One region of the Bacillus mojavensis genome, then DNA from elsewhere that is predicted to be linked to it. Evidence: predicted binding sites of a transcription regulator. Region 1 holds the regulator's gene; the other holds the start of a gene.

Evidence for each region. The regulator CtsR, encoded in region 1, represses protease genes until heat stress. The targets are predictions, from matches to a motif close to ATGGTCAATAAAGGTCAAACA.
Region 2: clpP (ATP-dependent Clp endopeptidase proteolytic subunit ClpP) is a predicted target of CtsR. The motif match lies at 4,428-4,448, and genes of this name have one in related genera.

The regions. Positions count from the first base shown of each region.
Region 1 is NZ_CP051464.1:88,281-102,939, forward strand. Features, by position in the region: gene dusB (tRNA dihydrouridine synthase DusB) at 1-44, shown strand, start outside; gene lysS (lysine--tRNA ligase) at 136-1,635, shown strand; rRNA gene HC660_RS00485 (16S ribosomal RNA) at 1,946-3,495, shown strand; rRNA gene HC660_RS00490 (23S ribosomal RNA) at 3,665-6,590, shown strand; rRNA gene rrf (5S ribosomal RNA) at 6,644-6,759, shown strand; tRNA gene HC660_RS00500 (tRNA-Val) at 6,782-6,857, shown strand; tRNA gene HC660_RS00505 (tRNA-Thr) at 6,861-6,936, shown strand; tRNA gene HC660_RS00510 (tRNA-Lys) at 6,974-7,049, shown strand; tRNA gene HC660_RS00515 (tRNA-Leu) at 7,057-7,139, shown strand; tRNA gene HC660_RS00520 (tRNA-Gly) at 7,180-7,254, shown strand; tRNA gene HC660_RS00525 (tRNA-Leu) at 7,269-7,354, shown strand; tRNA gene HC660_RS00530 (tRNA-Arg) at 7,364-7,440, shown strand; tRNA gene HC660_RS00535 (tRNA-Pro) at 7,464-7,540, shown strand; tRNA gene HC660_RS00540 (tRNA-Ala) at 7,548-7,623, shown strand; rRNA gene HC660_RS00545 (16S ribosomal RNA) at 7,799-9,348, shown strand; rRNA gene HC660_RS00550 (23S ribosomal RNA) at 9,518-12,444, shown strand; rRNA gene rrf (5S ribosomal RNA) at 12,498-12,613, shown strand; gene ctsR (transcriptional regulator CtsR) at 12,858-13,322, shown strand; gene mcsA (protein-arginine kinase activator protein McsA) at 13,336-13,893, shown strand; gene mcsB (protein-arginine kinase McsB) at 13,893-14,659, shown strand, end outside.
Region 2 is NZ_CP051464.1:3,335,804-3,350,462, forward strand. Features, by position in the region: gene HC660_RS17430 (glycoside hydrolase family 32 protein) at 1-333, shown strand, start outside; gene aspP (aspartate/proton symporter AspP) at 460-2,022, shown strand; gene HC660_RS17440 (TetR/AcrR family transcriptional regulator) at 2,119-2,703, shown strand; gene HC660_RS17445 (DMT family transporter) at 2,781-3,116, shown strand; gene HC660_RS17450 (DMT family transporter) at 3,116-3,430, shown strand; gene HC660_RS17455 (DUF3231 family protein) at 3,474-3,989, opposite strand; tRNA gene HC660_RS17460 (tRNA-Arg) at 4,143-4,218, opposite strand; gene clpP (ATP-dependent Clp endopeptidase proteolytic subunit ClpP) at 4,499-5,095, shown strand; partial or broken gene HC660_RS17470 (HAD-IA family hydrolase) at 5,208-5,477, opposite strand; partial or broken gene HC660_RS17475 (LacI family DNA-binding transcriptional regulator) at 5,480-5,788, opposite strand; gene HC660_RS17480 (LOG family protein) at 5,942-6,517, opposite strand; gene HC660_RS17485 (MazG nucleotide pyrophosphohydrolase domain-containing protein) at 6,635-6,955, shown strand; gene HC660_RS17490 (SulP family inorganic anion transporter) at 6,985-8,595, opposite strand; gene HC660_RS17495 (beta-class carbonic anhydrase) at 8,614-9,198, opposite strand; gene HC660_RS17500 (2-hydroxyacid dehydrogenase) at 9,602-10,579, shown strand; gene HC660_RS17505 (FtsX-like permease family protein) at 10,617-12,557, opposite strand; gene psdA (lantibiotic ABC transporter ATP-binding protein PsdA) at 12,532-13,311, opposite strand; gene HC660_RS17515 (HAMP domain-containing histidine kinase) at 13,396-14,466, opposite strand; gene HC660_RS17520 (response regulator transcription factor) at 14,460-14,659, opposite strand, start outside.

The sequences.
Region 1 (14,659 bases):
CTGAAGTTGAGGCAAAAGGGCTTCAAGACGCAAAAGTAGGATAATACTCACCTCTATTTGCTGCTCACTGCCAGTTTTATGCTGGCAGTTTTTCTGCTTTTTTCATGAGACAATATCTGTAATGGAGTGATAACGATGAGTCAAGAAGAGCATAATCATGAAGAATTAAACGACCAGCTGCAAGTCAGACGCGACAAAATGAATCAGATGAGAGAAAACGGTATAGATCCATTCGGCGCACGTTTTGAAAGAACTCATCAATCTGAGCAAATTATTGCGGCATATCAAAATCTAACGAAAGAAGAGTTAGAAGAAAAAGCGATTGAAGTCACAATCGCAGGCCGTATGATGACAAAGCGCGGTAAAGGAAAAGCCGGCTTCGCGCACCTTCAGGATTTAGAAGGTCAAATTCAAATCTACGTAAGAAAAGACAGTGTCGGTGACGACCAATATGAAATCTTTAAATCTTCCGACCTTGGTGACCTTATCGGCGTAACCGGAAAAGTGTTCAAAACAAATGTAGGCGAACTGTCTGTAAAAGCAACATCATTTGATTTGCTGACAAAAGCGCTTCGTCCGCTGCCGGATAAATATCATGGTTTAAAAGACGTTGAGCAGCGCTACCGTCAACGCTACCTGGATCTTATCGTAAATCCGGACAGCAAACATACGTTCATCACACGAAGCAAGATCATTCAAGCGATGAGAAGATACCTTGATGATCACGGATACTTAGAAGTAGAAACACCAACTATGCACAGCATTCCAGGGGGAGCCTCCGCGCGTCCGTTCATTACCCATCATAATGCTTTAGATATTCCGCTCTACATGCGTATTGCGATTGAACTGCATCTGAAACGCTTGATTGTCGGCGGTTTAGAAAAAGTATATGAAATCGGCCGTGTTTTCCGTAATGAAGGCGTCTCTACACGCCATAACCCAGAATTCACAATGATTGAATTATATGAAGCGTATGCTGACTATAAAGATATCATGAGCTTAACTGAAAACCTTGTCGCACATATCGCACAAGAAGTGCTTGGCACGACGACAATCCAATATGGAGAAGAGCAAATCGAACTGAAACCTGAGTGGAAAAGAATCCATATGGTTGACGCAGTCAAAGAAGCGACAGGCGTTGACTTCTGGGAAGAGGTAACTGTTGAGCAGGCCCGTGAATATGCAAAAGAGCATGGTGTAGAGATTAAAGATTCTATGACAGTGGGCCATATTATAAATGAATTCTTCGAACAAAAAATCGAGGAAACGCTTATCCAGCCGACGTTTATATATGGGCATCCAGTAGAAATTTCTCCTCTTGCTAAGAAAAATCCAGAGGACCCGCGCTTCACAGACCGTTTTGAGCTGTTTATCGTAGGCCGTGAGCATGCAAATGCATTCACAGAGCTAAATGACCCTATTGATCAAAGAGAGCGTTTTGAAGCCCAATTAAAAGAACGAGAAGAGGGTAATGATGAAGCTCATTTAATGGATGAAGACTTCGTTGAAGCACTGGAGTATGGCATGCCGCCAACAGGAGGCTTAGGCATCGGGATCGATCGCCTCGTCATGCTGCTTACGAATGCTCCTTCGATCCGAGATGTACTGTTATTCCCGCAAATGAGACAGCGCTAATGTTAAAGAGCGTCAACCTTGCTAATAGAAGGATGACGCTCTTTTATAATTCCTTTGTTTTTTCTTCAAAAAACTATTGCACTATTATTTACAAGGTGGTATATTATTATTCGTTGCCGCTAAACAAGGCGATGACAAAAAAATAACTTCAAAAAAAGTTATTGACTTCAATAAGACAAAGAGTTATAATAATAAAGTCGCTTAAACGAAGTGACAAAATGATCTTTGAAAACTAAACAAGACAAAACGTACCTGTTAATTCAAGTTTTAAATAAATCGCACAGCGATGTGCGTAGTCAGTCAAACTACTTTATCGGAGAGTTTGATCCTGGCTCAGGACGAACGCTGGCGGCGTGCCTAATACATGCAAGTCGAGCGGACAGATGGGAGCTTGCTCCCTGATGTTAGCGGCGGACGGGTGAGTAACACGTGGGTAACCTGCCTGTAAGACTGGGATAACTCCGGGAAACCGGGGCTAATACCGGATGCTTGTTTGAACCGCATGGTTCAAACATAAAAGGTGGCTTCGGCTACCACTTACAGATGGACCCGCGGCGCATTAGCTAGTTGGTGAGGTAACGGCTCACCAAGGCAACGATGCGTAGCCGACCTGAGAGGGTGATCGGCCACACTGGGACTGAGACACGGCCCAGACTCCTACGGGAGGCAGCAGTAGGGAATCTTCCGCAATGGACGAAAGTCTGACGGAGCAACGCCGCGTGAGTGATGAAGGTTTTCGGATCGTAAAGCTCTGTTGTTAGGGAAGAACAAGTACCGTTCGAATAGGGCGGTACCTTGACGGTACCTAACCAGAAAGCCACGGCTAACTACGTGCCAGCAGCCGCGGTAATACGTAGGTGGCAAGCGTTGTCCGGAATTATTGGGCGTAAAGGGCTCGCAGGCGGTTCCTTAAGTCTGATGTGAAAGCCCCCGGCTCAACCGGGGAGGGTCATTGGAAACTGGGGAACTTGAGTGCAGAAGAGGAGAGTGGAATTCCACGTGTAGCGGTGAAATGCGTAGAGATGTGGAGGAACACCAGTGGCGAAGGCGACTCTCTGGTCTGTAACTGACGCTGAGGAGCGAAAGCGTGGGGAGCGAACAGGATTAGATACCCTGGTAGTCCACGCCGTAAACGATGAGTGCTAAGTGTTAGGGGGTTTCCGCCCCTTAGTGCTGCAGCTAACGCATTAAGCACTCCGCCTGGGGAGTACGGTCGCAAGACTGAAACTCAAAGGAATTGACGGGGGCCCGCACAAGCGGTGGAGCATGTGGTTTAATTCGAAGCAACGCGAAGAACCTTACCAGGTCTTGACATCCTCTGACAATCCTAGAGATAGGACGTCCCCTTCGGGGGCAGAGTGACAGGTGGTGCATGGTTGTCGTCAGCTCGTGTCGTGAGATGTTGGGTTAAGTCCCGCAACGAGCGCAACCCTTGATCTTAGTTGCCAGCATTCAGTTGGGCACTCTAAGGTGACTGCCGGTGACAAACCGGAGGAAGGTGGGGATGACGTCAAATCATCATGCCCCTTATGACCTGGGCTACACACGTGCTACAATGGACAGAACAAAGGGCAGCAAAACCGCGAGGTTAAGCCAATCCCACAAATCTGTTCTCAGTTCGGATCGCAGTCTGCAACTCGACTGCGTGAAGCTGGAATCGCTAGTAATCGCGGATCAGCATGCCGCGGTGAATACGTTCCCGGGCCTTGTACACACCGCCCGTCACACCACGAGAGTTTGTAACACCCGAAGTCGGTGAGGTAACCTTTATGGAGCCAGCCGCCGAAGGTGGGACAGATGATTGGGGTGAAGTCGTAACAAGGTAGCCGTATCGGAAGGTGCGGCTGGATCACCTCCTTTCTAAGGATATTTACGGAATATAAGACCTTGGGTCTTATAAACAGAACGTTCCCTGTCTTGTTTAGTTTTGAAGGATCATTCCTTCGAAACGTGTTCTTTGAAAACTAGATAACAGTAGACATCACATTCAATTAGTAATACAAGATATCACATAGTGATTCTTTTTAACGGTTAAGTTAGAAAGGGCGCACGGTGGATGCCTTGGCACTAGGAGCCGATGAAGGACGGGACGAACACCGATATGCTTCGGGGAGCTGTAAGCAAGCTTTGATCCGGAGATTTCCGAATGGGGAAACCCACCACTCGTAATGGAGTGGTATCCATATCTGAATTCATAGGATATGAGAAGGCAGACCCGGGGAACTGAAACATCTAAGTACCCGGAGGAAGAGAAAGCAAATGCGATTCCCTGAGTAGCGGCGAGCGAAACGGGATTAGCCCAAACCAAGAGGCTTGCCTCTTGGGGTTGTAGGACACTCTATACGGAGTTACAAAGGAACGAGGTAGATGAAGAGGTCTGGAAAGGCCCGCCATAGAAGGTAACAGCCCTGTAGTCAAAACTTCGTTCTCTCCAGAGTGGATCCTGAGTACGGCGGAACACGTGAAATTCCGTCGGAATCCGGGAGGACCATCTCCCAAGGCTAAATACTCCCTAGTGACCGATAGTGAACCAGTACCGTGAGGGAAAGGTGAAAAGCACCCCGGAAGGGGAGTGAAAGAGATCCTGAAACCGTGTGCCTACAAGTAGTCAGAGCCCGTTAACGGGTGATGGCGTGCCTTTTGTAGAATGAACCGGCGAGTTACGATCCCGTGCAAGGTTAAGCAGAAGATGCGGAGCCGCAGCGAAAGCGAGTCTGAATAGGGCGCATGAGTACGTGGTCGTAGACCCGAAACCAGGTGATCTACCCATGTCCAGGGTGAAGTTCAGGTAACACTGAATGGAGGCCCGAACCCACGCACGTTGAAAAGTGCGGGGATGAGGTGTGGGTAGGGGTGAAATGCCAATCGAACCTGGAGATAGCTGGTTCTCTCCGAAATAGCTTTAGGGCTAGCCTCAAGGTAAGAGTCTTGGAGGTAGAGCACTGATTGGACTAGGGGCCCCTACCGGGTTACCGAATTCAGTCAAACTCCGAATGCCAATGACTTATCCTTGGGAGTCAGACTGCGAGTGATAAGATCCGTAGTCGAAAGGGAAACAGCCCAGACCGCCAGCTAAGGTCCCAAAGTATACGTTAAGTGGAAAAGGATGTGGAGTTGCTTAGACAACCAGGATGTTGGCTTAGAAGCAGCCACCATTTAAAGAGTGCGTAATAGCTCACTGGTCGAGTGACTCTGCGCCGAAAATGTACCGGGGCTAAACGTATCACCGAAGCTGCGGACTGTTCTTCGAACAGTGGTAGGAGAGCGTTCTAAGGGCTGTGAAGCCAGACCGGAAGGACTGGTGGAGCGCTTAGAAGTGAGAATGCCGGTATGAGTAGCGAAAGAGGGGTGAGAATCCCCTCCACCGAATGCCTAAGGTTTCCTGAGGAAGGCTCGTCCGCTCAGGGTTAGTCGGGACCTAAGCCGAGGCCGAAAGGCGTAGGCGATGGACAACAGGTTGATATTCCTGTACCACCTCCTCACCATTTGAGCAATGGGGGGACGCAGGAGGATAGGGTAAGCGCGGTATTGGATATCCGCGTCCAAGCAGTTAGGCTGGGAAATAGGCAAATCCGTTTCCCATAAGGCTGAGCTGTGATGGCGAGCGAAATTTAGTAGCGAAGTTCCTGATTCCACACTGCCAAGAAAAGCCTCTAGCGAGGTGAGAGGTGCCCGTACCGCAAACCGACACAGGTAGGCGAGGAGAGAATCCTAAGGTGATCGAGAGAACTCTCGTTAAGGAACTCGGCAAAATGACCCCGTAACTTCGGGAGAAGGGGTGCTCTGTTAGGGTGAAAGCCCGAGAGAGCCGCAGTGAATAGGCCCAGGCGACTGTTTAGCAAAAACACAGGTCTCTGCGAAGCCGTAAGGCGAAGTATAGGGGCTGACGCCTGCCCGGTGCTGGAAGGTTAAGAGGAGCGCTTAGCGTAAGCGAAGGTGCGAATTGAAGCCCCAGTAAACGGCGGCCGTAACTATAACGGTCCTAAGGTAGCGAAATTCCTTGTCGGGTAAGTTCCGACCCGCACGAAAGGCGCAACGATCTGGGCACTGTCTCAACGAGAGACTCGGTGAAATTATAGTACCTGTGAAGATGCAGGTTACCCGCGACAGGACGGAAAGACCCCGTGGAGCTTTACTGCAGCCTGATATTGAATGTTGGTACAGCTTGTACAGGATAGGTAGGAGCCTTGGAAACCGGAGCGCCAGCTTCGGTGGAGGCATCGGTGGGATACTACCCTGGCTGTATTGACCTTCTAACCCGCCGCCCTTATCGGGCGGGGAGACAGTGTCAGGTGGGCAGTTTGACTGGGGCGGTCGCCTCCTAAAAGGTAACGGAGGCGCCCAAAGGTTCCCTCAGAATGGTTGGAAATCATTCGCAGAGTGTAAAGGCACAAGGGAGCTTGACTGCGAGACCTACAAGTCGAGCAGGGACGAAAGTCGGGCTTAGTGATCCGGTGGTTCCGCATGGAAGGGCCATCGCTCAACGGATAAAAGCTACCCCGGGGATAACAGGCTTATCTCCCCAAGAGTCCACATCGACGGGGAGGTTTGGCACCTCGATGTCGGCTCATCGCATCCTGGGGCTGTAGTCGGTCCCAAGGGTTGGGCTGTTCGCCCATTAAAGCGGTACGCGAGCTGGGTTCAGAACGTCGTGAGACAGTTCGGTCCCTATCCGTCGCGGGCGCAGGAAATTTGAGAGGAGCTGTCCTTAGTACGAGAGGACCGGGATGGACGCACCGCTGGTGTACCAGTTGTTCTGCCAAGGGCATCGCTGGGTAGCTATGTGCGGACGGGATAAGTGCTGAAAGCATCTAAGCATGAAGCCCCCTCAAGATGAGATTTCCCATTCCGCAAGGAAGTAAGATCCCTGAAAGATGATCAGGTTGATAGGTCTGAGGTGGAAGTGTGGCGACACATGGAGCTGACAGATACTAATCGATCGAGGACTTAACCTAATTTCTAATGATGTCACACCTGTTATCTAGTTTTGAGAGAACACTCTCAATTGTTTGGTGGCGATAGCGAAGAGGTCACACCCGTTCCCATGCCGAACACGGAAGTTAAGCTCTTCAGCGCCGATGGTAGTCGGGGGTTTCCCCCTGTGAGAGTAGGACGCCGCCAAGCAATTGCACGTTAGTGCAATTATGGAGGATTAGCTCAGCTGGGAGAGCATCTGCCTTACAAGCAGAGGGTCGGCGGTTCGAGCCCGTCATCCTCCACCATTTGCCGGTGTAGCTCAATTGGTAGAGCAACTGACTTGTAATCAGTAGGTTGGGGGTTCAAGTCCTCTTGCCGGCACCACTTTTATATGATATAATATTCAAGTCTCTTGTAAGAAGAGCCATTAGCTCAGTTGGTAGAGCATCTGACTTTTAATCAGAGGGTCGAAGGTTCGAGTCCTTCATGGCTCACCATTTTTAAGCGGGTGTGGCGGAATTGGCAGACGCGCTAGACTTAGGATCTAGTGTCTTTATGACGTGGGGGTTCAAGTCCCTTCACCCGCATTATATAGGATGACAGTTATAAAAACTGGACATCCTGTCTGCGGAAGTAGTTCAGTGGTAGAACACCACCTTGCCAAGGTGGGGGTCGCGGGTTCGAATCCCGTCTTCCGCTCCAACTATACCATCCACGCCGGGGTGGTGGAATTGGCAGACACACAGGACTTAAAATCCTGCGGTAGGTGACTACCGTGCCGGTTCAAGTCCGGCCCTCGGCATTATCATTTGCGCCCGTAGCTCAATTGGATAGAGCGTTTGACTACGGATCAAAAGGTTAGGGGTTCGACTCCTCTCGGGCGCGCCATATATTATTTTAATATGAGGAATCGGGAAGTAGCTCAGCTTGGTAGAGCACATGGTTTGGGACCATGGGGTCGCAGGTTCGAATCCTGTCTTCCCGACCATTTTTATGGGGCCTTAGCTCAGCTGGGAGAGCGCCTGCTTTGCACGCAGGAGGTCAGCGGTTCGATCCCGCTAGGCTCCACCAAAAAAAGATTTAAAAAAAGTTGTTGACTTTGAGAAAGCGACGTTGTATACTAATAAAGTTGCTTTAACAAGGCGATAAACAAAATGATCTTTGAAAACTAAACAAGACAAAACGTACCTGTTAATTCAAGTTTTAAATAAATCGCACAGCGATGTGCGTAGTCAGTCAAACTACTTTATCGGAGAGTTTGATCCTGGCTCAGGACGAACGCTGGCGGCGTGCCTAATACATGCAAGTCGAGCGGACAGATGGGAGCTTGCTCCCTGATGTTAGCGGCGGACGGGTGAGTAACACGTGGGTAACCTGCCTGTAAGACTGGGATAACTCCGGGAAACCGGGGCTAATACCGGATGCTTGTTTGAACCGCATGGTTCAAACATAAAAGGTGGCTTCGGCTACCACTTACAGATGGACCCGCGGCGCATTAGCTAGTTGGTGAGGTAACGGCTCACCAAGGCAACGATGCGTAGCCGACCTGAGAGGGTGATCGGCCACACTGGGACTGAGACACGGCCCAGACTCCTACGGGAGGCAGCAGTAGGGAATCTTCCGCAATGGACGAAAGTCTGACGGAGCAACGCCGCGTGAGTGATGAAGGTTTTCGGATCGTAAAGCTCTGTTGTTAGGGAAGAACAAGTACCGTTCGAATAGGGCGGTACCTTGACGGTACCTAACCAGAAAGCCACGGCTAACTACGTGCCAGCAGCCGCGGTAATACGTAGGTGGCAAGCGTTGTCCGGAATTATTGGGCGTAAAGGGCTCGCAGGCGGTTCCTTAAGTCTGATGTGAAAGCCCCCGGCTCAACCGGGGAGGGTCATTGGAAACTGGGGAACTTGAGTGCAGAAGAGGAGAGTGGAATTCCACGTGTAGCGGTGAAATGCGTAGAGATGTGGAGGAACACCAGTGGCGAAGGCGACTCTCTGGTCTGTAACTGACGCTGAGGAGCGAAAGCGTGGGGAGCGAACAGGATTAGATACCCTGGTAGTCCACGCCGTAAACGATGAGTGCTAAGTGTTAGGGGGTTTCCGCCCCTTAGTGCTGCAGCTAACGCATTAAGCACTCCGCCTGGGGAGTACGGTCGCAAGACTGAAACTCAAAGGAATTGACGGGGGCCCGCACAAGCGGTGGAGCATGTGGTTTAATTCGAAGCAACGCGAAGAACCTTACCAGGTCTTGACATCCTCTGACAATCCTAGAGATAGGACGTCCCCTTCGGGGGCAGAGTGACAGGTGGTGCATGGTTGTCGTCAGCTCGTGTCGTGAGATGTTGGGTTAAGTCCCGCAACGAGCGCAACCCTTGATCTTAGTTGCCAGCATTCAGTTGGGCACTCTAAGGTGACTGCCGGTGACAAACCGGAGGAAGGTGGGGATGACGTCAAATCATCATGCCCCTTATGACCTGGGCTACACACGTGCTACAATGGACAGAACAAAGGGCAGCAAAACCGCGAGGTTAAGCCAATCCCACAAATCTGTTCTCAGTTCGGATCGCAGTCTGCAACTCGACTGCGTGAAGCTGGAATCGCTAGTAATCGCGGATCAGCATGCCGCGGTGAATACGTTCCCGGGCCTTGTACACACCGCCCGTCACACCACGAGAGTTTGTAACACCCGAAGTCGGTGAGGTAACCTTTATGGAGCCAGCCGCCGAAGGTGGGACAGATGATTGGGGTGAAGTCGTAACAAGGTAGCCGTATCGGAAGGTGCGGCTGGATCACCTCCTTTCTAAGGATATTTACGGAATATAAGACCTTGGGTCTTATAAACAGAACGTTCCCTGTCTTGTTTAGTTTTGAAGGATCATTCCTTCGAAACGTGTTCTTTGAAAACTAGATAACAGTAGACATCACATTCAATTAGTAATACAAGATATCACATAGTGATTCTTTTTAACGGTTAAGTTAGAAAGGGCGCACGGTGGATGCCTTGGCACTAGGAGCCGATGAAGGACGGGACGAACACCGATATGCTTCGGGGAGCTGTAAGCAAGCTTTGATCCGGAGATTTCCGAATGGGGAAACCCACCACTCGTAATGGAGTGGTATCCATATCTGAATTCATAGGATATGAGAAGGCAGACCCGGGGAACTGAAACATCTAAGTACCCGGAGGAAGAGAAAGCAAATGCGATTCCCTGAGTAGCGGCGAGCGAAACGGGATTAGCCCAAACCAAGAGGCTTGCCTCTTGGGGTTGTAGGACACTCTATACGGAGTTACAAAGGAACGAGGTAGATGAAGAGGTCTGGAAAGGCCCGCCATAGAAGGTAACAGCCCTGTAGTCAAAACTTCGTTCTCTCCAGAGTGGATCCTGAGTACGGCGGAACACGTGAAATTCCGTCGGAATCCGGGAGGACCATCTCCCAAGGCTAAATACTCCCTAGTGACCGATAGTGAACCAGTACCGTGAGGGAAAGGTGAAAAGCACCCCGGAAGGGGAGTGAAAGAGATCCTGAAACCGTGTGCCTACAAGTAGTCAGAGCCCGTTAACGGGTGATGGCGTGCCTTTTGTAGAATGAACCGGCGAGTTACGATCCCGTGCAAGGTTAAGCAGAAGATGCGGAGCCGCAGCGAAAGCGAGTCTGAATAGGGCGCATGAGTACGTGGTCGTAGACCCGAAACCAGGTGATCTACCCATGTCCAGGGTGAAGTTCAGGTAACACTGAATGGAGGCCCGAACCCACGCACGTTGAAAAGTGCGGGGATGAGGTGTGGGTAGGGGTGAAATGCCAATCGAACCTGGAGATAGCTGGTTCTCTCCGAAATAGCTTTAGGGCTAGCCTCAAGGTAAGAGTCTTGGAGGTAGAGCACTGATTGGACTAGGGGCCCCTACCGGGTTACCGAATTCAGTCAAACTCCGAATGCCAATGACTTATCCTTGGGAGTCAGACTGCGAGTGATAAGATCCGTAGTCGAAAGGGAAACAGCCCAGACCGCCAGCTAAGGTCCCAAAGTATACGTTAAGTGGAAAAGGATGTGGAGTTGCTTAGACAACCAGGATGTTGGCTTAGAAGCAGCCACCATTTAAAGAGTGCGTAATAGCTCACTGGTCGAGTGACTCTGCGCCGAAAATGTACCGGGGCTAAACGTATCACCGAAGCTGCGGACTGTTCTTCGAACAGTGGTAGGAGAGCGTTCTAAGGGCTGTGAAGCCAGACCGGAAGGACTGGTGGAGCGCTTAGAAGTGAGAATGCCGGTATGAGTAGCGAAAGAGGGGTGAGAATCCCCTCCACCGAATGCCTAAGGTTTCCTGAGGAAGGCTCGTCCGCTCAGGGTTAGTCGGGACCTAAGCCGAGGCCGAAAGGCGTAGGCGATGGACAACAGGTTGATATTCCTGTACCACCTCCTCACCATTTGAGCAATGGGGGGACGCAGGAGGATAGGGTAAGCGCGGTATTGGATATCCGCGTCCAAGCAGTTAGGCTGGGAAATAGGCAAATCCGTTTCCCATAAGGCTGAGCTGTGATGGCGAGCGAAATTTAGTAGCGAAGTTCCTGATTCCACACTGCCAAGAAAAGCCTCTAGCGAGGTGAGAGGTGCCCGTACCGCAAACCGACACAGGTAGGCGAGGAGAGAATCCTAAGGTGATCGAGAGAACTCTCGTTAAGGAACTCGGCAAAATGACCCCGTAACTTCGGGAGAAGGGGTGCTCTGTTAGGGTGCAAGCCCGAGAGAGCCGCAGTGAATAGGCCCAGGCGACTGTTTAGCAAAAACACAGGTCTCTGCGAAGCCGTAAGGCGAAGTATAGGGGCTGACGCCTGCCCGGTGCTGGAAGGTTAAGAGGAGCGCTTAGCGTAAGCGAAGGTGCGAATTGAAGCCCCAGTAAACGGCGGCCGTAACTATAACGGTCCTAAGGTAGCGAAATTCCTTGTCGGGTAAGTTCCGACCCGCACGAAAGGCGCAACGATCTGGGCACTGTCTCAACGAGAGACTCGGTGAAATTATAGTACCTGTGAAGATGCAGGTTACCCGCGACAGGACGGAAAGACCCCGTGGAGCTTTACTGCAGCCTGATATTGAATGTTGGTACAGCTTGTACAGGATAGGTAGGAGCCTTGGAAACCGGAGCGCCAGCTTCGGTGGAGGCATCGGTGGGATACTACCCTGGCTGTATTGACCTTCTAACCCGCCGCCCTTATCGGGCGGGGAGACAGTGTCAGGTGGGCAGTTTGACTGGGGCGGTCGCCTCCTAAAAGGTAACGGAGGCGCCCAAAGGTTCCCTCAGAATGGTTGGAAATCATTCGCAGAGTGTAAAGGCACAAGGGAGCTTGACTGCGAGACCTACAAGTCGAGCAGGGACGAAAGTCGGGCTTAGTGATCCGGTGGTTCCGCATGGAAGGGCCATCGCTCAACGGATAAAAGCTACCCCGGGGATAACAGGCTTATCTCCCCCAAGAGTCCACATCGACGGGGAGGTTTGGCACCTCGATGTCGGCTCATCGCATCCTGGGGCTGTAGTCGGTCCCAAGGGTTGGGCTGTTCGCCCATTAAAGCGGTACGCGAGCTGGGTTCAGAACGTCGTGAGACAGTTCGGTCCCTATCCGTCGCGGGCGCAGGAAATTTGAGAGGAGCTGTCCTTAGTACGAGAGGACCGGGATGGACGCACCGCTGGTGTACCAGTTGTTCTGCCAAGGGCATCGCTGGGTAGCTATGTGCGGACGGGATAAGTGCTGAAAGCATCTAAGCATGAAGCCCCCTCAAGATGAGATTTCCCATTCCGCAAGGAAGTAAGATCCCTGAAAGATGATCAGGTTGATAGGTCTGAGGTGGAAGTGTGGCGACACATGGAGCTGACAGATACTAATCGATCGAGGACTTAACCTAATTTCTAATGATGTCACACCTGTTATCTAGTTTTGAGAGAACACTCTCAATTGTTTGGTGGCGATAGCGAAGAGGTCACACCCGTTCCCATGCCGAACACGGAAGTTAAGCTCTTCAGCGCCGATGGTAGTCGGGGGTTTCCCCCTGTGAGAGTAGGACGCCGCCAAGCAATTAATAAAAGGACAGCTCATATGAGCTGTCCTTTTTGCGTTCTCCTTTATTGGTATCATAAAATTTCATTTAGTTATATAATATAATAACTTCACAGAGAAATTTTAAGTGAATAATCAGGTTTTATGGATCTAGAAAATGGAAATACTTAAGATAGAGCGATAAAGTTGAAAATTCTCGAAAAACACCTTATAGTAAGATTAAAGTCAAATATAGTCAAAGTCAATAAAGGAGGGGGTTGAGTGGGACATAATATTTCTGACATCATTGAACAGTACTTGAAACAAGTGTTAGATCAAAATGGCAAGGAAATTTTAGAAATTAAACGGAGTGAAATTGCAGATAAATTTCAATGTGTTCCTTCCCAAATAAATTATGTCATCAACACCAGATTTACAAGCGAGAGAGGATATATTGTTGAGAGCAAACGCGGGGGCGGCGGTTACATCAGAATCATTAAAATTAAAATGAATAATGAAGTTGTTCTAATCAATAATATTATTTCTCAAATTAATACCCATTTGTCTCAAGCAGCCTCTGATGACATTATTTTAAGGCTATTAGAAGACAAGGTGATCTCTGAGAGAGAAGCAAAAATGATGGTCAGCGTGATGGATCGCTCAGTACTGTACATTGATTTGCCTGAACGTGATGAATTGAGAGCGAGAATGATGAAAGCTATGCTGACCGCTTTAAAATTAAAATAAGCGGGTGAAAAGATTGATTTGTCAAGAGTGCAATGAGAGACCAGCCACTTTTCACTTTACAAAGGTTGTTAACGGAGAGAAAAAAGAGGTTCACATCTGCGAACAATGTGCAAAAGAACACAGCGACTCATATGGTATAAGTGCAAGTCATGGTTTCTCTATTCATAATTTACTATCAGGCTTACTGAACATGGATTCTTCATTTCAGAATGCTGGAACTCAAATGTTCAGCCATTCCGAGCAAATATCTGCTTGTCCGAAGTGCGGAATGACATTTCAGCAATTTAGAAAAACCGGCCGATTTGGCTGTGCCGAATGTTATAAAACATTTCATAGCAACATTACACCGATCTTACGCAAAGTTCACAGCGGAAACACTGTGCATGGCGGGAAAATACCGAAACGTATAGGCGGCAACCTGCACGTCAGACGACAGATCGAAATGCTGAAAAAAGAATTAGAAGCTTTAATACACCAAGAAGAATTTGAAAATGCAGCCCATGTGAGAGATCAAATTCGTTCATTAGAACAGTCACTCAAAAGTACAGATAGTGAGGAGGAACAGGGGTAATGTCGCTAAAGCATTTTATTCAGGACGCATTAAGCAGTTGGATGAAGCAGAAAGGCCCTGAAAGTGACATTGTACTCAGCAGCCGCATACGTTTAGCTAGAAACTTTGAGAATATTCGGTTCCCTACGCGATATTCCAATGAAGAAGCCTCATCCATCTTGCAACAGTTTGAAGAACAGTTTTCAGAACATGAAATTCCCGGTGTCGGCAAATTCCTTTTAATTAGAATGAACGACGCACAGCCTTTAGAAAAACGGGTGCTTGTTGAAAAGCATCTCATCAGCCCTAATTTGACAGAGTCTCCTTTTGGCGGCTGTTTGCTTTCTGAAAATGAGGAAGTGAGCGTCATGTTAAATGAGGAGGACCACATTAGAATTCAGTGTCTTTTCCCAGGATTTCAGCTTCCACAAGCAATGAAAGCCGCAAACCAAGTTGATGACTGGATTGAGGAAAAGGTTGATTATGCATTTAGTGAGCAAAGAGGTTACTTAACCAGCTGTCCTACAAATGTAGGTACGGGCCTAAGGGCTTCAGTCATGATGCATCTTCCGGCACTGGTTTTAACTAGGCAAATAAATCGAATTATACCGGCTATTAATCAATTAGGCTTAGTTGTTAGAGGAATTTATGGGGAAGGCAGCGAAGCAGTAGGAAATATCTTTCAAATTTCAAATCAAATTACGCTTGGAAAGTCGGAGCAGGATATTGTCGATGACCTTAACAGCGTAGCTGCCCAGCTGATTGAACAGGAACGATCTGCTCGAGA
Region 2 (14,659 bases), 780 kb from region 1:
AGAGAATCGGCAGACAAAAAACGCCATATTGATGTCGGCATATTTGCTGAAGGCGGCTATGCGTATATCAACAGAGCTTTCACAGACCAGCCTGATAAAAGCAAAAGGTTCGTTGAAAGCAAAGCGCCCTATGACAGCAGCAAACAAAATGTGCATTTAAAAATACTCGTTGATAAAACAACGATAGAAGTGTTTGTCGGTGACGGGAAAACCGTTTTTTCAAATGAAGTGTTCCCGAAATCCGAGGATAAAGGCATTACTCTTTTTTCTGAAGGCGGCTCAGCTTCCTTTACAAATATAAAAGTGAAACATTTCGATACGATTCATCAATAAAGACAGATGCAGCGCTTGCTGCATCTGTTTTTATTGTGAGAGCCGAAAGCAATCAGCAGGTGCGTATTGTCTGTTTCATATTGGGCATTGTAAGAAATATAAGGCTTGTTTCTAAGGAGGAAGCGGATGTCTAAACAAGGAAATTTTCAAAAATCGATGTCGCTGTTTGATCTGATTTTGATCGGGATGGGAGCTATCTTTGGATCAGCATGGCTGTTCGCTGTCAGTAATGTCGCTTCAAAAGCAGGACCCTCCGGCGCTTTTTCCTGGATTATGGGAGGAGCCATTATTCTGTTAATCGGACTGGTGTACGCGGAGCTCGGAGCCGCTTTGCCCCGCACTGGAGGCATCATCAGGTATCCGGTTTATTCACACGGCCATCTGGTCGGCTATTTAATTTCATTTGTCACAATTGTCGCTTACACAAGCCTGATTTCGATTGAAGTCACAGCTGTCCGGCAATATGTGGCCTATTGGTTTCCGGGCCTGACCAAAGAGGGCTCTGACTCCCCGACTATCGCAGGCTGGATTTTGCAGTTTGCCTTGCTCTGCTTGTTTTTCCTGCTGAATTATTGGAGCGTCAAAACCTTTGCTAAGGCCAATTTCATTATTTCTATTTTTAAATATATCGTTCCGGTCACGATCATTATTGTGCTGATTTTTCATTTTCAGCCAGGGAACTTATCGGTTGAAGGGTTTGCGCCTTTTGGTTTTACAGGCATACAGGCCGCCATTTCGACCGGGGGTGTCATGTTTGCGTATCTCGGGCTGCACCCTATCGTATCTGTTGCCGGCGAGGTGCAAAACCCGAAGCGTAACATCCCAATCGCATTAATTATCTGTATTATCGTTTCCACCATCATTTATACTGTTTTGCAAGTTACCTTTATCGGTGCGATTCCGACAGAAACGCTGAAAAACGGTTGGCCGGCAATCGGCCGTGAGTTTTCATTGCCGTTTAAAGATATTGCGGTCATGCTTGGTTTAGGATGGCTTGCAACGCTAGTCATTCTGGATGCGATCCTGTCCCCCGGAGGAAATGGGAATATATTTATGAATACGACGTCTCGTCTCGTTTACGCCTGGGCACGGAACGGCACGTTATTCCGTGTATTTTCAAAGGTCAATCAAGAAACCGGTACCCCCCGGGCGTCTCTATGGCTTTCGTTCGGTCTCTCGATATTCTGGACGCTTCCCTTTCCTTCATGGAATGCGCTCGTCAATGTTTGTTCTGTTGCCTTAATCCTTTCTTATGCGATTGCGCCGATTTCTTCAGCCGCACTGAGAGTAAATGCGAAGGACTTAAACAGGCCGTTTTATTTAAAAGGAATGAGCATTATCGGGCCGCTTTCATTTATTTTTACAGCGTTTATTGTGTACTGGTCAGGATGGACAACCGTTTCCTGGCTTCTCGGCTCACAGCTCGTCATGTTTTTGATCTATCTCTGCTTCAGCAAATACGCGCCTAAAGAAGATGTAAGCCTTGCCCAGCAGCTGAAATCAGCCTGGTGGCTCGTCGGATTTTATGTCATGATGCTGATTTTTTCCTATATCGGCTCTTTCGGGCATGGCCTAGGCTTGATCAGCAATCCCATCGATCTCATTTTGGTTGCTGTCGGCTCGCTTGCGATTTATTATTGGGCAAAGTATACCGGGCTCCCGAAAGCCGCGATTGATTATGATAAATAAAGAAGCAGGAGTTTCTCTTGCTTCTTTTTTCGCTTTACAAACGCCATCACTCGAGATAAAATGAATGATAGTCAGTCATTACAGGAGGTGTTCCTCATGCCAAAACAAACATCAGGAAAATATGAAAAGATTCTGCAGGCGGCGATTGAAGTCATTTCTGAAAAGGGACTCGATAAGGCCTCCATCTCAGATATCGTAAAAAAAGCCGGGACTGCCCAAGGAACGTTTTATTTATATTTTTCATCCAAAAATGCTTTGATTCCGGCCATAGCGGAAAACCTTCTCACTCACACGCTAGAGCAAATCAAAGGAAGACTGAATGGCGAGGAAGATTTTTGGACCGTCTTACAAACCTTAATTGATGAGACGTTTCACATCACAGAGCGCCATAAAGATATTATTGTCCTTTGCTATTCGGGGCTTGCCATCGACCATTCCATGGAAAAATGGGAGACCATTTATCAGCCTTATTATTCCTGGCTTGAGAACATCATCAACAAGGCGATCGACAGCCAAGATGTGATCGAAGGCATCAATGCAAAGTGGACGGCAAGAACCATCATCAATTTAGTTGAGAACACAGCAGAACGGTTTTATATCGGGTTTGAACAAGATGAAAATCTTGAAGTATCTAAAAAAGAAATTTTTACATTCTTAAAACGGAGCTTAGATAAAGCTTAAAAAATGACTGGGTGACACCGCTCATTTTTTAATATCTAAAAATGACTGACGTTCATTCATAAAAAGAGGTGTTTATGTTGTATTGGATGCTTGTTTTAATAGCAGGGCTTCTAGAAGTGGTTTGGGCCTCCTCCCTCAAACATGCGGATTCGCTTTTTGATTGGATTATCGTTTTTCTATTAATAGCGATAAGCTTTATACTGTTAATCCGCTCTTATCGAAAAATCCCTATGGCCGCGGCGTATACCGTATTTGTCGGAATTGGAACGGTCGGAACCTACACGACCGGAATCTACTTAGGCGAATCCTTCTCAGCAGCCCAAATCTTCTTTTTAATGCTGCTGCTAGCCGGCATTTTAGGAATGAAGCTTTTCACAAAAGAAAGTAAAACTCAGCCGAGAGGTGAAAAATAATGGCGTGGTTTTTATTATTCATTGCGGGTATAGAAGAAATTATAGCTGCCATCGCCATGAAATATATAGACGGCACAAAGAAAAAATGGCCGATTATTGTGATGACTGCCGGATTTGCTTTATCTTTTTACTGCCTTTCACAGGCCATGCAAATCCTGCCATCCGGTGTTGCTTATGCCGTTTGGACCGGTATAGGCAGCATAGGCGTAACAGCAGTCAGCCTGATTTGGTTTAAGGAACGGTTTCAGCTTTCTCAGCTGATTTCTCTTTGCCTGATCCTTGCCGGTGTCATCGGCCTGCGTCTTACGTCTTAATCATAAAAGGCATATACAGATAGCTGTATATGCCTTTTATCTTTTACTCATCATCTTGATGTTTATGAAGGTGAAGCGGCGGCGGGATCAGCCAGCCCTTGTTTTTCAGCAGCCTTAAGTATTTTGCTCCTGTTGCTGCCTTGCTCATATGAAATTGCCCAAACATCATGGCAATGTCTTCGCGAATCGACTGTCCCATAATTTTGCTGCATGTCACAAGACCCACTGCATTTTGCGCCGCTGCAGATGCGGCCACATCCGGATCGAGAAACCGCGCGCCCGGCGGAATCTCGTTTAGATCTGCGTCCGGCGGCTCAGGAGAAGCAGGCGGAAGCGCCACGCCGTTTTCTTTCAGGATATTGCTGACCTGTTTGATTTCATCTTGACACTTCTCAATGGCCTCATGAAGCAGCTTCTTTAAGTCGGCATCACCAACATGATGCAATAACATCTGAAAATTGCCGATCATTTTATTTCCCGCCATCACATAACTCCACAAGCTGAATACCTCACCATAATGCATCGGTTCTTCTTGCGGATTACCGCTTAAAATTCCCATTGTCATCCTCCTTAGCAAATTCAATACTGTTCATTTACCTACGATGCCCTGCATGGGGAAAATTATGTATTTGCGATTATGTTTTCTTGTACAACACAAAAAAGACAAGAGCGGCAATCGCCAAACCCTTGTCTTTCCTGTTGTTCTATTGGACGCGCTCGGAGGGATTCGAACCCCCGACAGACGTGGTACCGGAAACCACCGCTCTATCCAACTGAGCTACGAGCGCATATTGACATATTTTCACTGCGTGATGATAACGTCAGCATAACTCATTATACGGCATTTCAGCTAAAAAAACAACCCTCTTTTTGAAAGGGCTGTTTTTTTAAGAAGACACATCATCTTCTTTCAGAACCTCACATACGATGGTTTGAACCGTTGTATTTTTGGGGAAAATGGGAAAAAGAGAAGAGTTTGCATGTCAAGCCAGCTTTTTGTTTGACCTTTATTGACCAAAAATGTATCATGTAACTACATACTTACCTAAAAGGTGAAGGAGGAGCATTATGAATTTAATACCTACAGTCATTGAACAAACGAACCGCGGGGAAAGAGCGTATGACATTTATTCTCGTTTATTAAAGGATCGTATCATCATGCTTGGATCTGCGATTGATGACAACGTTGCGAACTCCATCGTGTCACAGCTTTTATTCTTAGAAGCAGAAGACCCTGAAAAAGATATTTCTATTTACATCAACAGCCCGGGCGGCTCTATCACAGCCGGTATGGCGATTTATGATACCATGCAGTTTATTAAGCCAAAGGTATCTACAATTTGTATCGGTATGGCTGCATCAATGGGTGCATTCCTGCTTGCTGCCGGAGAAAAAGGCAAACGCTATGCGCTTCCTAACAGTGAAGTTATGATTCACCAGCCACTTGGCGGAGCGCAAGGTCAGGCAACAGAAATTGAAATTGCTGCGAAACGCATTCTCTTGCTTCGCGACAAATTAAACAAAGTGCTTGCTGAACGCACAGGCCAGCCGCTTGAAGTCATTGAGCGCGATACTGACCGCGATAACTTCAAATCAGCCGAAGAAGCAATGGAATACGGCTTGATTGATAAGGTTTTGACACGCAACACAGAAGAGCAAAAGTAATACTGCGACCTGCAAGAGACATGTCTCTTGCAGGTTTTTTCATGCTAAAGGAATTTACTTACTGACAAGTGAACATACAAAACATCGGAAATGCAGCCCCTTTCTCCTCCTTTCACATTTGTATACTGTTTATTCTATAAGCCTTCCACTCTTCATTGAGCACATCAAACGACAAATCGCAAGTTTGCCTGACAATCAAATCAGCATCATGCATTGATTGTTCATGACCGACTCCAACCGCAAACATCCCGGCAGATTTAATGGCGGCGATACCCGCTTCAGCGTCTTCTATTGCCGCACAATCAGCCGGAGAGACGCCAAGCAGCGCTGCGGCGGTTAAAAATATCTCGGGATCAGGTTTCCCGTTCGCAAGAGCCGTTGGGTAAGAGAATTTCTTGTCACAAGCTGCAAAGCATAATGGCGGCGGTCCAGCTCCCGGCTGATTCCGGTCAGCAAGTTCATGTAATACGGCTCTGTCGTATCCATTTCCTCGAGAATCAACAGTTTGACAACCTGTGTTCTGTTTTGCACGAGCGCTCTTGCCGCATAATTAGGGATGTAATTCAGCTCTTTCATCGCGGAATGAACAAGCTTTTTTAATTCGTCTGTCACCGTCTCAGGGTGATTGATCACTCTTGATACCGTCATTTTCGAAACATTTGCTTTTTTCGCTACATCTGACAATGTTGCCATTTTCATCCCCTCCTCACCTGTGCTTATTACGCCTATCCAAACTAGTGAAAAAGTCCTTTATTATAGTAAATTATACTATGTAACCATAAAGAAACTAAAAAAGAGATTTCCTACAGGAAACCTCACATTGTAATAATCAGCTTTGATTGCTCACTAAATTTCTGTCCACTTTTTCTCTAAAATCGGATATGAGTAGTTCTTCATTTGCTCAATTAACTCATCGGGCCGTGAAGAGCTATGGATCAGTTTAAGATGAGAGTCGTTAGAAAATCCTTCTTGAATGCTGTATTTGATCATTTTCATCATCGGTTCAAAATATCCGTTGACATTATACAGTCCGATCGGCTTTTGATGAATGCCGATCTGCGCCCAGCAAAGCACTTCAAATAATTCTTCATATGTACCGAAACCGCCAGGCATGGCGATATAGCCGTCAGCCAGTTCGCTCATTTTTGCCTTTCGTTCATGCATGCCGTTGACTTCAATCAGCTCTGTCAGATTTTGATGGACAACCTCTCCGCTGAACAGGCCGCTCGGCATCACTCCAATTGCAGTGCCGCCGTTTTCCATTAACGCATCGGCAATCGCGCCCATCAAACCTACTCGAGAGCCCCCGTATACCAGGCCGATTCCCTGCTCTGCCATATACACGCCAAGCTCCGTCGCTTTTCTTTTATACGCTTCATTTCCCCCCGGGTTTGAGCCCGCAAATACACAAATTGTTTTCATCTTGTCATCTCCGCATCTATATATCGTGTTAACATTCAAAAAAACACACTATATATTGTCCCACCTTCATGTGATAATATCAATATGAAATACATAAAGAATGCAGGAGTGATGATGTTGCAGCTGGCAGATGCTGAAAAATGGATGAAAGAGTTTTACGAAAAAAGGGGCTGGACGGAATACGGACCGTTTATTCGAGTCGGGTTTTTAATGGAGGAAGCCGGAGAGCTGGCACGGGCTGTCCGGGCGTATGAAATCGGCAGAGACCGGCCGGATGAGAAAGAATCGACACGAGCTGAGCAAAAACAAGAATTGATTGAAGAAATGGGAGACGTCATCGGGAATATCGCCATCCTTGCTGATATGTACGGCGTTTCATTAGGTGACGTGATGAAAGCCCACCAAGAAAAACTGACAAAACGATTTGAGCATGCATAAAAAAAACGGCCGCAGTCGGCCGTTTTTTTTCACCCTGTGATTTCATCATGATGATCAAAGAAATGCTGCTTCCCTATTTTGTGAAATAGGCCTGTTTTATGCAGCAGCTCCCTTGGCTGAGACTGCAGTCCTACAATCATCAGCTTTCCGTTGTGGCGTTTAATTCGGTTCATAACGTTCCCAAGCACTGCTTCTGCGGATGTATCCATGTAATGCACTTTATTCATGAGCAAAATGAGGGTCTTCGGCTTTTTCTGTACATGCTCTAACAGTGACGATTCAAGTGAATCAATCGATCCGAAAAACAGCGGTCCTTCTATGGAGTACATGCTGACCGAAGGATCTGTCCCCTGCTCCCTCTTAGCCGCTTTCGCAAGAGCTGGATGAGACTCCTGATTGTGAATACGGGTCGCTTCGCTCATTCTTCTGATGAAGAACACAAATGCGAGCAACAATCCGGTCGCCACACCGACGATTAAATCGAACAGAACCGTCAGGACAAAGGTAGCGGCTAAAATGAAGGAATCGGCGTTTTTCAGTCTCAGCATGTTTGCGACTTCCTTCCGCTCACTCATATTCCATGCGACAACCATCAAAATCGGCGCCATACTTGCAAGCGGAACGTGGGAAGCATAAGGCGCGAATACAAGCAGTACGAGAAGAACCACGACGCCGTGAACGACACCTGAGACAGGTGAAACCGCTCCATTTTTAATATTGGTTGCCGTCCGCGCAATCGCTCCGGTAGCCGGGATTCCGCCAAACAGCGGCGCGGCCATATTCGCAATCCCCTGGCCGACAAGCTCTTTGTTGCTGTCGTGCTTTGACCCTTTCATATTATCGGCAACCATCGCGGATAATATGGACTCGAGGCCGCCAAGAAGCGCGATGACAAGCGCTGCCGGAAACAGCATGACCATTTTATCTATTGTCAGCTCCGGAAACTGAAATTCCGGCAAATGGCGAGGAATTTCTCCATAGGTTGAGCCAATCGTTGCCATGCGGTCAGGGAAAAACACAACCGCAACAAGCGTGGAAATGAGAAGAGCCAATAAAGCTCCGGGTATCTTTGGCATCACTTTGGCGGATACAAGCAAAATGACAAGTCCGATGACCGCTGTCAAAATGGCATATCCGTTAAAGGTGCCGAGCTTCTGTGCAATTTCAAACATGTTGTGATGAAAGTTCTCATGTTTTTCTACGTTTTTCAAACCGAGAAAATTAGCGATTTGTTCAGTGAAGATTAACACGGCGATTCCAGCCGTAAATCCGACGATAACTGGCTTCGGCACGTACTTCATAATTTTGCCGAGCTTAAACAATCCGAACAGCACCAGCATGACGCCTGCCATAAACCCCGCTATCAGCAGATTTTCCAGCCCATACTGCATCACGATACCGAATAAAATCGGGACAAACGCGCCTGTCGGACCGCCTATTTGATATTTAGATCCCCCGAACAAAGAAATACAGATCCCCGCCACAACAACAGTATACAGCCCATATTCAGGCTCGACTCCCGAGGCAATGGCAAACGCCATACCTAAAGGAATTGCCACGACTCCTACTACGATACCTGCAATCAGGTCTTTCTGAAATTTCTGTAAATTGTATCCCTTGAATCTCCCAGAGAATCGCATATTTTGTTAAAACCTCCCTTATGAATTAGTCTTTATGAACTCAGTTTCATAACCGTTAATCACGACGTCAAGTTTGCCTGTCTCCGGGTGTATCACAAGCCCGTGAACCGGCAGCTTTTTTGGCAGAAGCGGATGATTCTTGATCAGATTGACACTGTGGGAAACGCTTTCTTCCACACTGTGAAAGCCGGTCAGCCAGGTTTTCAAATCTAATCCGGCGCTATCAAGTAAACTCAGGCAGCTTGCTTCTACCCCGCGTTCCTTTGCTTTTTCTAGAATTGAGGTAGCATTCAGGCCTGACATCCCGCATTCATGGTGGCCGATGATGCAAACCTCTTCCGCCTGCAATTCATAAACGGCGACCAATATGCTGCGCATGACACTTCCAAATGGGTGAGAAACGATGGCTCCCGCGTTTTTTACAATCTTAGCATCGCCGTTTTTAAGCCCCATTGCTTGCGGAAGAAGTTCTGTGAGTCTTGTATCCATACAGGTAACAATAACGAGCTTTTTTGAAGGGAATTTTGTCGTTTTGTAGGGTTCGTACTTCTTCTCTCTGACAAACTGCTGATTGTGTTCCAAAATTGATGTTAAAGAAACCATTCTAAATTCATCTCCCATCCATATGATTTTGCAAGCCTTCTTGCCTAGCTTACAGTAAGGAATTATAGCATAGGAACAGGCCGCGAAAAGGCTTTCATTAAAAGACGATCTAATTGGACTGTAAAATAAAAACATAAACATTTATATCTTTCAAAGATAATAAAATTTATATTTATTGAATCCTATAATCCAGGTTTTGCTGATATTTTGGTGATTTGTCTGACAAAAAATATAGGCGAATTCAGATAATTAAAAAACTTATTTAAGCAGAGGCTGCTATTTTTTCATTCATCGCAATCATTTTAAGTTCAAAAGAACCAGAAATTTAACAAACGCAGCAATATTTCTAACTTTTATCTCTTTCCGATATAATAAAATAGACAACAGCCATAAAGGGGGAGCCTTGTTGAAACCATTTGTATTTATCACCAAACCCATTCCTAAAGAGATTGAACACATGATCAGTGAGCATTGCCGTTATGAGATATGGCAGGAGGATTCACTTCCACAAGAGGTGCTATTCGAGAAAATGAAAGATGCTGAAGGGCTTTTAACGACTGGAACATCTGGGCCGTCCATCAACAGCGAGCTGCTTGAACATGCTCCTAAGCTGAAGGTCGTCAGCAATCAATCCGTCGGATACGATAATTTTGATATAGAAGCGATGAAAGAAAGAAGCGTCGTCGGCACTCATACGCCTTATACACTGGATGATACAGTGGCAGATCTGGCCTTTTCTTTAATTCTTTCATCGGCCAGACGTGTTGCTGAGCTTGACCGTTTCGTCCGGGCCGGTAAATGGGGTACGGTTGAAGAAGAAGACCTTTTCGGCATTGACGTCCATCATCAAACATTAGGCATTATCGGTATGGGCAGAATCGGCGAGCAAGCGGCCAGACGCGCCAAATTCGGTTTCGATATGGACGTGCTTTATCATAACCGCCACCGCAAACAAGAAACTGAAGAAAGCATCGGCGCCAAATACGCTGAACTTGACACACTCCTGGAGCAATCAGATTTTGTTTTGCTGATTACTCCGCTGACTGACGAAACGTATCACATGATCGGGGAACGCGAATTTAAACTGATGAAGGATTCCGCAATTTTCGTCAATATTTCCCGGGGAAAGACAGTTGATGAAAAAGCCCTCATCCGCGCTCTTCAAGAAGGCTGGATTCGTGGTGCCGGTTTAGACGTGTACGAAGAAGAACCTGTCGCAAAAGACAATCCGCTCTTGCAGCTTGACAATGTCACACTACTGCCGCATATCGGCTCAGCAACAGCGAAAGTGCGCTTCAATATGTGTAAACAGGCTGCTGAAAACATGATCGCAGCTATCAAAGGGGAAACACCGAAAAATCTGACAAGAGAATTTCGGTAAATTAAAAAATCCGGTCTGATGAAGACCGGATTTCATATTACATATGCTGGAGTACAGCACGCTTATAAATATGACGTGTGACGATATAATAAACAGCCTGGAATACAAAATAAATAAAGATGACGATCACGGCCTCAAGAAATAAGTTAGCATGCAGCATGTTGCTTAACGCCACATACGCAAAACCGGCGTGAATCGTACCCGCGATAAACGGGATGAAGAACAAAAATCCAATTTGTCTTCCAAGGATAGAGTGAATCTCTTTGTCCGTAACTCCCATTCTCTTTAATGCTAACACTTGCACTCTCGTATCTTCTATTTCAGTAAACATCCGCAAATACAGCATGCTGCCTTGAACAATAAAAAACAGTACGCTGACAAACAGACCAATAAACAGCATGAGTGCGACTCCCTGCTTCACAACTTGAAAACTCGGAGCACGCGTTTGAAAATCAGATGTATGTTCTTTCGGCACCATGTTTTCAAGCTTCTCAGAGACCTCCACCGTCTCCTGCCAATGCTCAAGCTCATAGCCTACCACTCTTGTCTGATCCTTTAGCCGCACCTCCTGTGTCAGGCTGTCAAAGCTTTTTTCGCTGACAACCAATAAACGGCTGACTCCTCCGACTGACATCAATATCCCTTTGTTTTGCTGCTTTTTCATGACATAGGAAAGTGATTTTCCTGACTTCATATGAAACGCTGCTTTTTCCCCTTCCCCGAACGTATCTTTCACCATCATTTGAAACGGAACATTGATAAACGCTTCATTTTCTTGTACATGAATAACAGGAAAACCTTTTTCCTTTGCGACTTGATTATAAATTTTCTCTGAAATCAGCAAGGCCTCTGCTTCCGCTTTCCTGTTCCCATACGGCAAATCTGATTGAAATGTAACAGGAATCCCTGTGGCATTCACCTTATATTTAATCTCAGTATTTGCTTTTTTCAATGTATTCTCAGCGGTCTCAGGCTTCATAACCTGAAAGCGGGAAGCGTCTTTTTCCACCCAGGCAACAGATTGAGGAATGCTTTGCTCCTCCTGCCTTTCTAAATCAGCATAAAACATATAGATCACACCTGTAGCGGTTAAAATGACTGCTGTAATCACAGAGGTTAAAAACAGCATGCGTGCGTGATCTTTCAGCCTGAATATCATGTTGGAACGCACAATGATATTGGTTCCTTTGTAAAAGCTGTGTTTCTTTCTGTACAGCATGCGAAAAAACGCGACACTGCTTTGTGTAAAAAAGAAATACGTGCCGATTAACACTAAAATCAAAATCGGAAAGACACGAAACATCATGTCGATCGCATTGGCTGTGGCAGACAGATAATAACCGCCAGCCAGACAAAGCAAAGACAGCACAGTGAGCCATTTTGAATAGGCCGGTAGATTTTTAGGTTTTTGAGCTGATTTAATCAAATCTATGATTTCGAGCTTGCGAATCTGCCCCAGCGATAAAATAAGCAGGACTTGAAACAATATGAGAAAACCGACCGCCGTCAGCACAAATGCTTTCGGTACAATCGCAAACGAGATCGGCACCTTCACACTGAGCATCCATGTCATGACCATAAAAAACAGTTTCGAAAATAACAGCCCCGTGCCGATACCGGCCGCAATCGCCGCAAGAGAAATCAGCGACTGCTCATAATAAATCATCTTTCGGAGCTGCTGCTTTGATGTCCCGAACAGCGTAAACAAGCCAAACTCTTTCTTTCTCGCCTGCAGAAATGCTGAATTTGAATAGGAAATAAAGAATATACAAAACACGATAATGACGATAAGAGCCGCGCTCAAACACGTTTTCACAAGGCTTCCGCCATACACATTGTCTTCCGTCACATCCGGGTGAAAAATAAAAGAGGTGAAGACGAAAAAGACCGAGACGGCAAACACACAGCTTAAAAAGTAAGCAACATATCTTTGCAGATTCCCAATAATGTTCTTACGGGCGATGGTTCTCAAATTCATGAAAATCGCCTCCCAACACACTCAGGGTATCTAGGATACTTTGATAAAACACCTGCTGATTCGTCCCCCTGCGGATCTCTGAAAAAAATTTTCCGTCTTTAATAAAGACGATTCGTTTACAGAAGCTTGCCGCTGTGGCATCATGCGTAACCAATAGTATCGTTGCTTCCTTTTCTTCATTCAGCTGAGCCAGCGTGTTCATCACCTGTTTTGCAGATTTCGAATCAAGGTTGCCTGTCGGTTCATCCGCCAGTATCAGAGCCGGATTATGAATAATGGCTCTTGCACAGGCCGCACGCTGCTGCTGGCCTCCCGACACTTCGTACGTACGGTGGTCGAGAATATGTTTGATTTGCAATGTATCTGCCAGTTCATCTAAGCGGTTTTCCATTTCACTCAGCTTTACCTTGTCCAACGCGAGCGGAAGCAGGATGTTTTCCCGAATCGTCAGCGTATCAAGCAGATTAAAGTCCTGAAAGACGAAGCCCAGCTCTCTTCTGCGAAACAGAGCCAGGTCTTGATCCTTTAACGTTTTCGGCTGGATGCCGTTGATCATCATCTCGCCCTGGGTCGGCTTATCAATGGTGGCCAGCAAATTCAGGAGCGTCGTTTTTCCGCTTCCTGACGGCCCCATGATGCCGACAAATTCTCCTTTATTTACACTGAGATCAAAATCGCTAAGCGCCTGATATGACATCGTTCCTTTATTTGAATAATATGTTTTTGACAGCTTCGTTGTTTGCAGTACGTTCATGCCTCTGATCCTCCTTTTTTCTTTATTATAAAAAGGAAGTCAGCAGCCTCCCATCGAACTTTCTTTCAATCTCGCTTTCGAACCTTACAATGCTGTCACATTTGCCAGAGTGTCACTTGAAAAGACAATTGTCATCACGGTGCCCGCTCCCTCTTTTGATTGCGCGTCCAGTTTATGGCCCAGCTGGCTGCACACCTCTTTCGCCAAATAGAGGCCCATTCCTGTCGCCTGTGTCATGCTTCTCCCGTTTTCACCAGTAAAAAACGGATCAAAAATCCGGGGAAGATCCTGCGCCGGGATGCCGATACCGTCATCTGCAACTGATAAACGCGTCTCATGTCCTTGCGTTTCAATCCGGATGGTAATATGGTCACCACCGCCTTGCTTTGAATATTTCAGGGCATTGAAAAGGATTTGCTCCACAACAAAGGAAAGCCACTTTTGATCACTGGAAACTTGGACGGCGTTTGGCGGCACATGTAATTTCGGGAAAAGCCGCCGTTTAATAAACTGCCGTTTTTCCTGATTGATCAATGAGCGGACAAGCTCTGTCAAATCAAAGGTTTCAGGTTTTACATCAAAAGCGAACTCCTCCAGCCGGGCTGTTTGCAGCATCATATCCAGCCCGTGGCGAAACCGTTCATTTTCATCCTCCAGTTCCTCTAAAAATGTCTGAAAGGAAGAAGCGGTCCCGTTCTTTCCTTCTTGAATCATTAAGGAGATGACGGATACGGGTGTTTTCATATGGTGAATCCATTGATTCGTAAAAGTATAATGCTGTTTTTGTTTATTAATATATTGTGAGAGCTTTCCCGCGTATTGATCACCAAGCGCGTTAATCATTTTTGTCCAGAGGGCTTGTTCTCTAGTTCTTGGCTTGCGGGCTTCAAGTGACCGCCCTATGTCATTCGAAGCGGGTGCCTGATCGGCCAGTTTTTTCAAAAATGCCAGAAAGGAAACTTGCCGCATGTAGTCGGCAGTAAAACCAGCGGCCAAAAGGACACCAGGCAGGACCCATATGTATATCATATTTTCTGAAGCAGGCTCGGCACCGCTCTCTATAATGCTTAAATATGCGATAAACATGGCGGCACCTATGCTTAATAAGGAAAAAAGAATAATAGCTAATCGGTCGATGATATAAGTCTTTAACACTCCCGCTCATCCTTCCGATTGACTTCAAATACATAGCCCTGTCCCCTGATCGTTGCAATGGCATCTTTCAATCCGGCATTCTCCAGCTTTCTCCGCAGCCGATTGACATTGACCGTTAATGTATTATCATCAACAAAATCAACGTCGTCCCATAATGCCTCCAGCAATTCATCACGCGAGACAATTTTTTTGT